DNA from 2 places in the Streptomyces sp. NPDC097595 genome. Region 1 is predicted to be linked to the other one. Evidence: predicted binding sites of a transcription regulator. Region 1 holds the regulator's gene; the other holds the start of a gene.
The links. Region 1 encodes HspR, which represses chaperone genes until heat shock. Its sites were predicted from a motif close to TTGAGNNNNNNNNNCTCAA; they were not measured.
Positions count from the first base shown of each region.

Region 2: lon (endopeptidase La) is a predicted target of HspR. The motif match lies at 2,761-2,779, and genes of this name have one in related genera.

Region 1 is NZ_JBIWCN010000023.1:123,255-127,661, forward strand. It holds gene ACIQZN_RS29850 (LuxR C-terminal-related transcriptional regulator) at 1-388, shown strand, start outside; gene ACIQZN_RS29855 (LuxR C-terminal-related transcriptional regulator) at 385-1,353, shown strand; gene ACIQZN_RS29860 (heat shock protein transcriptional repressor HspR) at 1,423-1,869, opposite strand; gene dnaJ (molecular chaperone DnaJ) at 1,871-3,061, opposite strand; gene grpE (nucleotide exchange factor GrpE) at 3,194-3,844, opposite strand; gene dnaK (molecular chaperone DnaK) at 3,841-4,407, opposite strand, start outside.
Region 2 is NZ_JBIWCN010000002.1:61,985-66,391, reverse strand. It holds gene ACIQZN_RS02925 (polysaccharide deacetylase family protein) at 1-233, shown strand, start outside; gene lon (endopeptidase La) at 318-2,738, opposite strand; gene ACIQZN_RS02915 (isochorismatase family protein) at 2,942-3,520, shown strand; gene ACIQZN_RS02910 (RNA polymerase sigma factor) at 3,554-4,156, shown strand; gene ACIQZN_RS02905 (hypothetical protein) at 4,153-4,407, shown strand, end outside.

The DNA.
Region 1 (4,407 bases):
GCAGAGCGTGGGCCGCATGCTCGTCTTCGACCGGGCCGTCGCCTACCTCCCGGCCGACCCCGAGGGCCGCGCCGCCCTGGAGATCCGCCACCCCGCCCTCGTGCGTTACCTGGCAGGCATCTACGAAACGCTGTGGGCCGGAGCCACCCCCTTCACCGAACACCTCCCCACCGCACTCCCCGGCGCCCCCGTCACCGCAGTCCAGCAAAGCATCGCCCGCCTCCTCATCGACGGCTGCACCGACCAGGCCGCCGCCGAAAAACTCGGCATCAGCGTCCGCACCTGCCGCGCCCACATCGCCAAACTCATGCACACCCTCAACGCCACCAGCCGCACCCACCTCGGCGCCCTCCTCATCCACTCCGGCCTCGCGGAGCCCACCCGATGACGGCATCCCACGAGCGCGGCCACGGCGCGGACGAGCTGTGCGACGAAGCGATCGGCCTCTATACGCAAGCCCTGGCCCAGGGCCGCATATCCCGGACCGCCGCCGGGGAAGTGCCCTGCCTGGCCGAGCACGCCCTGCTCACCGCCGATCCGCGCGACGACGCGTGGCTGCGGCCCGTACCACCCACGGCCGCCCTGGCCCGGCTGCTGCATCCGCTGGCCCGGGACATCCTGGACCAGGTGCGTACCGCCGATCTCCTGGCCAGGACCCTAAACACGCTGAGCGCGCTCGCGGACGAACCCCCGGATCTCGCCATCAGGGTCGTCGCCGGGCAGTCCGCGATCCAGGCGGCCATCGACGCCGACCTGCGCGAGGCGAGCGACGAAGTCCTCACCGTCCAGCCCGGCAGCACCCGGTCGCCGGAGATCATCCGGGTGGCCCTGGCCAGCACGCTGCCGATCGTCAAGCGGAACGTCCGGCTGCGCCACATCTACCAGCACTCGGCGCGTTACGGTTCCGGGCTCAAGGGGTATCTGGCCCAACTGCCCGGCGACCTCCTCCAGGTCCGTACGACCGAGCGCGCGATCGACCGCCTGATGATCTTCGACCGCAAGGTCGCGTACCTCCCCGCCAACCCCGACCGCAGCGCCGCCCTGGAGATCCGCCACCCCGCCCTCGTGCGCTACCTGGCGCAGTTGTACGACGTGCTCTGGGCCCTCTCCACGCCTTTCGACGATCCCCTCCCCACCGCCCTCCCCGGCGCCCCCGTCACCGCAGTCCAGCAAAGCATCGCCCGCCTCCTCATCGACGGCTGCACCGACCAGGCAGCCGCCGAAAAGCTCGGCATCAGCGTCCGCACCTGCCGCGCCCACATCGCCAAACTCATGCACACCCTCAACGCCACCAGCCGCACCCACCTCGGCGCCCTCCTCATCCACTCCGGCCTCGCAGAGCCCACCCGATGACGGCTGACAACGCGAAGCGGCCCGCCACTCCGGGGAAACCGGGGTGACGGGCCGCCTCTGAGCGCGGGGTCAGTCCTTGGGGCGCTTGGGGCGCCAGACCACCAGGGCGCTGGTCTGCTGCACGTCCTGGTACGGGACCAGGTCACGCCGGTAGGACGCGTGGACCTGGGCCTCGCGCTGCTGCATGGCCGCCGCGGCTCCGTCCACGGCCGCCGAGAGTTCGGCGACGCGCTGCTGGAGCGCCGCGACCTGGTTCTCCAGCTCGATGATGCGCTTGATGCCGGCGAGGTTGATGCCCTCGTCCTGCGACAGCTGCTGCACCGTGCGCAGCAGCTCGATGTCGCGGGCCGAGTAGCGCCGGCCGCGTCCGGCCGTACGGTCGGGCGAGACCAGGCCGAGGCGGTCGTACTGGCGCAGTGTCTGCGGATGCAGGCCCGAAAGCTGGGCCGCGATCGAGATCACGTACACCGGGGACTCGTCGGTCAGTTCATAAGGATTACGCCGTCGGCCGTCCACCTCAAGCTCCCTTCGCCGCCTGGAACAGCTCCGCCCTCGGGTCATGCCCCGCGGTCGCCTTGCGGTATGCCTCCAGCGCGTCCCTGGCCTCGGTACCGAGGTCGGTGGGCACGGTCACCTCGACGGTGACGAGGAGGTCGCCCCGGGTGCCGTCCTTGCGGACCGCGCCCTTGCCGCGGGCCCGCATCGTACGCCCATTCGGCGTACCGGCCGGTAGCTTGAGGGTCACGGAGGGTCCGCCGAGCGTCGGCACCTTCACCTCGCCGCCGAGCGCCGCCTCCGTGAAGGTGACGGGCACCGTGACGGTGAGGTTGTCGCCCTTGCGGCCGAAGACCGGGTGGGCGTCGACGTGGACCACGACGTACAGATCGCCGGCGGGTCCGCCGCGCTCGCCCGGGGCGCCCTTGCCGCGCAGCCGGATGCGCTGCCCGTCCGAGACGCCGGCCGGGATGCGCACCTGCATGGTCTTCGAGGAGCGGGCCCTGCCGCTGCCCTTGCAGACGTCGCAGGGGTCCTGGGCGATGAGGCCGCGGCCCTTGCAGTCCACGCACGGGTCGGTCAGCGAGAAACCGCCGCCGCTGCCGCGCGAGACCTGACCGGTGCCGACACAGGTCGGGCAGACCCTGGGGGTGCCGTTCTTGTCGCCGGTGCCGGAACACGCCTTGCAGGGGGCCTGGCTGGACATCCGGAGCGGGACCGTGGCCCCGTCGACCGCCTCGGTGAAGCTGAGCGTCACCTCGGACTCGATGTCCTGGCCGCGCCGCGGCTGCACCCTCGTACCGGTGCCGCCGCCGCGGTTGAAGAGGCCGCCGAACACGTCGCCGAGGCCGCCGCCGCCGCCGAAACCGCCGGCGCCGCCACCCTGGCCCCCGCCCGGGGCGCCTCCGAAGAGGTCCCCCAGGTCGAAGTTGAAGTTGCCCTGGGCGCCGCCGGGCCCGGCGCGGAAGCCGCCGTTGCCGAAGAGGGCGCGCGCCTCGTCGTACTCCTTGCGCCTCTTGGTGTCACCGAGGACGTCATTCGCCTCGGAGATCTCCTTGAAACGCTCCTCCGCCTTGTCGTCGCCCTTGTTGGCGTCCGGGTGGAACTCGCGGGCGAGCTTCCGGTACGCCTTCTTGATCTCGGCGTCGGTGGCGTCCTTGGGGACGCCGAGAACCTTGTAGTAGTCCTTCTCGACGAAGTCCTTCGTACTCATCGACGTCCCTCCTTTCGGACGACCGGCCGGGAGCCCCCCGTCCGGGCGGCGCCGGGCCCGCAGGCCCTGGCACCGACCGGACGGGAGGCCCTGGTGGCCAGGCGGTGTGCTGCCAGGTGATCGGACGGAATGTCAGACCTCCTCGCCGCCACCGCTCTCCTCGTCGTCTGCCTTCTCTTCCTTCGCGGCCGCGGGGGCCGCCCCCGGCTGGGGTTCGGCGACCGCGACCCGCGCGGGGCGGATGGTGCGCTCGCCGATCCGGTAACCGGGCTGCAGGATCGCCACGCAGGTCGTCTCCGTGACGTCCGGCGCGTAGCTGTGCATCAGGGCCTCGTGGACCGTCGGGTCGAAGGGCTCGCCCTCCTTGCCGAACTGCTGGAGGCCCAGCTTCGCGACGACCGTCTCCAGCGATTCGGCCACCGACTTGAACCCGCCCACGAGCTCGCCGTGCTCCCGGGCCCGGCCGACGTCGTCCAGGACGGGCAGCAGCTCGGACAGGAGGTTCGCGACGGCGATCTCCTTGACCGTGACCCGGTCCCGCTCCACACGGCGGCGGTAGTTCTGGTACTCGGCCTGAAGCCGCTGGAGGTCGCCGGTGCGCTCGCCGAGCGCCGTGCGGACCTGGTCCAGCTGCGCGGTCAGGGCCGTGTTCTCGTTCGCGTCCCCGGCCGGGGCCGCCGCCTCCTCCTCGGAGGGGGTGGCGGCCTTCGGCTCGGCGTCGTCAGAGGTGGCGCCGGAGGGGACGTCGGGCTTCTCCTCGAAGCCCGGAGTCTCCTCGGTCACGCCGCACCGCCCTTGGAGTCCTTCTCGTCGTCCACGATCTCGGCGTCGACGACATCGTCCTGGGCGTCGCCCTGGGCCTGCTCGGCACCCGGCTGCGCGTCACCCTGCGGGCCGCCCTCGGCCTGGGCGTTGGCGTACATCGCCTGGCCCAGCTTCTGGGAGACCGCCGCGACCTTCTCGGTGGCCGTGCGGATCTCGGCGGAGTCCTCGCCCTTGAGCTTCTCCTTCAGCTCGGCGACCGCGGTCTCCACCTCCGTCTTCACGTCGGCCGGGACCTTGTCCTCGTTGTCCTTGAGGAACTTCTCGGTCTGGTAGACGAGCTGCTCGCCCTGGTTCCGCGACTCGGCGGCCTCGCGGCGGGCGTGGTCCTCCTCCGCGTACTTCTCGGCCTCCTCACGCATCCGGTTGACCTCGTCCTTCGGCAGCGAGGAGCCGCCGGTGACGGTCATCTTCTGCTCCTTGCCGGTGCCGAGGTCCTTGGCCGTCACGTGCATGATGCCGTTGGCGTCGATGTCGAAGGAGACCTCGATCTGCGGGACACCGCGCGGGGCCGGCGGCAGACC
Region 2 (4,407 bases), on a different contig from region 1:
GGAGCGCCACCGCCAAGGACTACTCGACCACCGACTCGGCGCTGATCAGGAAGCGGATAGTCGACCAGGCGAGCAAGGACGGCATCATCCTGCTGCACGACATCTACAAGGGCACCGTGCCCGCCGTGCCCGGGATCATCGACACGCTGAAGAAGCAGGGCTACACCTTCGTGACGGTCCCCCAGCTGATGGCCCCCGCCGAGCCGGTGCCGGGCACGATCTACCGGCCGTAGACGCGGCGGTACGCGGAACGGCCCGCGCGCCCGGGCCGTTCCGCGTCCGTTGCCCCCTTTGCTCCCGTTGCTCCCCTGCCTCCGTTACGCCGCCTGTGCCGCCGGGATCCTGCGCTCCGCCGCGGCCGGGGCCAGGGCGATCTCCAGGACCTGGCGGACGTCGGTGACCGGGTGGACCTCCAGGGTCTCCAGTACCTCGGCCGGGACGTCGTCCAGGTCGGCCTCGTTCCGCTTGGGGATCACCACGGTGGTGATGCCCGCCCGGTGCGCGGCCAGGAGCTTCTGCTTCAGGCCGCCGATCGGCAGCACCCGCCCGGTCAGCGAGACCTCACCGGTCATCGCCACATCCGTGCGGACCAGCCGGCCGGAGAGCAGCGAGGCCAGCGCGGTCGTCATCGTGATGCCCGCGCTCGGGCCGTCCTTGGGGACCGCGCCCGCCGGGAAGTGGATGTGCGCGCCCCGGTCCTTGAGGTCCGCGACCGGCAGCTCCAGCTCCGCGCCGTGCGACCGGAGGAAGCTCAGCGCGATCTGCGCGGACTCCTTCATGACGTCGCCCAGCTGGCCGGTGAGGGTGAGACCGGACGCCCCGGTCTCCGGGTCGGCGAGTGACGCCTCCACGAAGAGGACGTCCCCGCCCGCCCCGGTCACCGCGAGCCCGGTGGCCACGCCCGGCACCGACGTACGGCGCTCGGCCGGATCCTGGGCGGACTCGGGCACGTGGTGCGGGCGGCCGATCAGACCGCGCAGGTCGTCCGCGCCCACCGTGAACGGCAGCTCCCGGTCGCCCAGCTCGCTCTGGGCCGCGACCTTGCGCAGCAACCGGGCGACGGCGCGCTCCAGATTCCGTACGCCGGCCTCGCGGGTGTACTCGCCGGCCAGCTTGCGCAGCGCCGGTTCGTCCAGGGCGACCTCGCCCTTCTCCAGACCGGCCCGTTCCAGCTGGCGCGGGAGCAGGTGGTCGCGGGCGATGACGACCTTCTCGTCCTCGGTGTAGCCGTCGAGCCTGACCAGCTCCATGCGGTCGAGCAGCGCCTCCGGGATGGCCTCCAGGACGTTGGCGGTGGCCAGGAAGACGACGTCGCTGAGGTCGAGCTCGACCTCCAGGTAGTGGTCGCGGAAGGTGTGGTTCTGCGCGGGGTCGAGGACTTCGAGGAGGGCGGCGGCCGGGTCGCCCCGGAAGTCGGAGCCGACCTTGTCGATCTCGTCCAGGAGGACGACCGGGTTCATCGAGCCGGCCTCCTTGACGGCGCGCACGATGCGTCCGGGCAGCGCCCCGACGTACGTACGCCGGTGGCCGCGGATCTCCGCCTCGTCCCGGACACCGCCGAGCGCGACGCGGACGAACTTACGGCCCATGGCGTGCGCCACGGACTCCCCGAGCGAGGTCTTGCCGACGCCGGGCGGCCCGACGAGGGCCAGCACCGCGCCGCCTCGCCGTCCGCCGACGACGCCCAGGCCGCGGTCGGCCCGGCGCTTGCGCACCGCGAGGTATTCGGTGATGCGCTCCTTCACGTCCTGGAGCCCGGCGTGCTCGGCGTCCAGGATCTCCTGGGCGCCCTTGATGTCGTAGGCGTCCTCGGTGCGCTCGGTCCAGGGCAGTTCGAGGACGGTGTCGAGCCAGGTCCTGATCCAGGAGCCCTCGGGGCTCTGGTCGGAGGAGCGCTCCAGCTTGTCGACCTCCTTGAGCGCGGCCTCGCGGACGTGCTCGGGCAGGTCGGCGGCCTCGACGCGGGCCCGGTAGTCGTCGGACTCGTCCTCCGGATCGCCGTTGAGCTCGGACAGCTCCTTGCGTACGGCGTCGAGCTGGCGCCGCAGCAGGAACTCGCGCTGCTGCTTGTCGACGCCCTCCTGGACGTCCTTGGCGATGGACTCGGCGACGTCCTGCTCGGCGAGGTGTTCGCCCAGCCACTGGATGGCGAGCTTGAGACGGGCGACCGGGTCGGCGGTCTCCAGGAGGCGGACCTTCTGGGCGGTGGTGAGGAAGGGCGAGTACCCCGAGTTGTCGGCGAGCGCGGAGACGCCCTCGATCTGCTGGACCCGGTCCACGACCTGCCAGGCCCCGCGCTTCTTCAGCCAGCTGGTGGCGAGCGCCTTGTACTCCTTGACCAGGTCGGCGACTGCCCCGGGCAGGGGGTCGGGGACGGATTCGTCCACCCGGACCCCTTCCACCCAGAGGGCAGCGCCGGGGCCGCCGGTGCCCGCTCCGATGCGGACCCGGCCGCGGCCCCGGATGAGGGCGCCCGGGTCGCCGTCGGAGAGCCGCCCCACCTGCTCGACGGTGCCGCGGACACCGATCCCGGTGTACGTCCCGTCGATGCGCGGGACGAGCAGCACCTCGGGCTTGCCCCCGCCCTCCCGGGCGGCGGCCTGCGCGGCCTCGACGGCGGCGCGCACCTCGGTGTCCGACAGGTCCAGCGGCACCACCATCCCCGGCAGCACGACCTCGTCGTCGAGCGGCAGCACGGGCAGGGTGAGCGGTGTGACGGCGTTGGACTCAGTAGCCATGATCTCCCCTTCGGCAGTCAAGTTGAGCTATACCGGCTCAATGCTTGTGAGCCCCGCGATGTTCCCCAAGCGTTGTTCGCTCTGAGCGATCAGCTGCGGTCGAGACGGGGGGATCAACCAGCTGCGCGGGGTCCTTATGCCCCGCCCCTGAGCGGCCCCGTTATTCCGTGGAGCCCGCGCGCCGCGCCGGACAGGATGGCCGTATGACCGAGACCCCGCTCCCCGTGCAGGCCCTGATCGTCGTGGACGTGCAGAAGGACGGGGTGACCGGCGCGGGAGCCGTCCCCGGGGCCGATGTGCTGCTGGACCGTACGGCGGGGCTGCTGACGCGGGCCCGGCGCGCGGGCGCGGTGGTCGTCCACCTCCAGAACGACGGCGCCCCCGGGTCGGGCGACGAGCCGTTCACGCCGGGCTGGGCGCTGCATCTGCCGGTCGTGGCCGGGCCTACGGAGTCGGTGATCCGCAAAACCTGGGACGACGGCTTCAAGGACACGCCCCTGGGCGCCGCCCTGACGGAGGCGGGCGTGAAGTCACTGGCCATCTGCGGCGTCATGTCGGAGATGTGCGTCCAGGCGACGGCCCGCACCGCCCTGGAGCGGGGCTACCGGGTCGTCCTCCCGCACGACGCCCACGCCACGCACGACGTCCCGGCCGCACCCGGGATCAGCGACGCGGTCCCCGCCGCCGTCGTCTCCCGGGTCGCCGCCTGGGCGATCAGCGCGGACGCGGACGTCACCACACCCGCCTCGGCCGTACGGTTCACGGCGCCGCCGGGGGCGTGAACCGGGCGGCGGGCGGCCGCCGATAGAGGGGGTGTGAGCGACTTGCGCCCTTCGGGGGACGACCGGAGCGACGAGGCGCTGCTGCGTGCCGTCGCCCAGGGGGACACGGCCGCACTGGCCGCGTTCTACGACCGGCACGCCGGCTGGCTCCTCGCCCGGCTGAGCCGCCGGTGCCCGGACCCGGAGACCGTGCGGGAGGTCGTGCAGGACACCTTCGTGACGGTCTGGCGCTCCGCCGCCGCGCACCGGGGCGCGGAGGCGGGCGGCTGGCTCTGGGTGATCGCCGCCCGGCGCCTGGTCGACGCCCAGCGGACCCGGGCGAGGACGGACCGCGCGACGGCGGCCGGGCAGGCGGGCGACGCCCACTGGGCCGCCCCCGCACCGTCCGCCGAGGACCGGGTCCTGGCCGGCCTGGAGTACGGGGACGTGGGCGCCGCACTCGACCGGATCTCGCCGGAGCTCCGCGAGGTCCTGCGGGCGACGGTGGTCGACGGCCTGACCACCAGGGAGGCCGCCCGGCTGCTCGGCATACCGGAGGGCACGGTCAAGACCCGGGCCATGCGCGCCCGCCGCGAGCTGCGCGCCGCCCTGGACCGGCTGGTCACGGAGAACGGCCCCCTGGGAGGCACGGCATGACGACGTGGCACGTGACGGACGATCTGGTCCTGCGGTACGCGGAGAGCACGGCCCCGGAGACGGACTCCTGGTCCCTGGAGAAGCACGTCGAATCCTGCACGGAGTGCGCGGAGCGGGTGTCGGCGGCGGTACGCGACCGGGCGGTCGCAGCGGCGGTGCTGGACACGGTCCGGGCGGCGGTGCTGGCGGAGGCGAGGGCGGAGCCGGCTCCGGTGGCGGGGGCGGGCACGTGGCGCCGGGTGCGCGGCGCG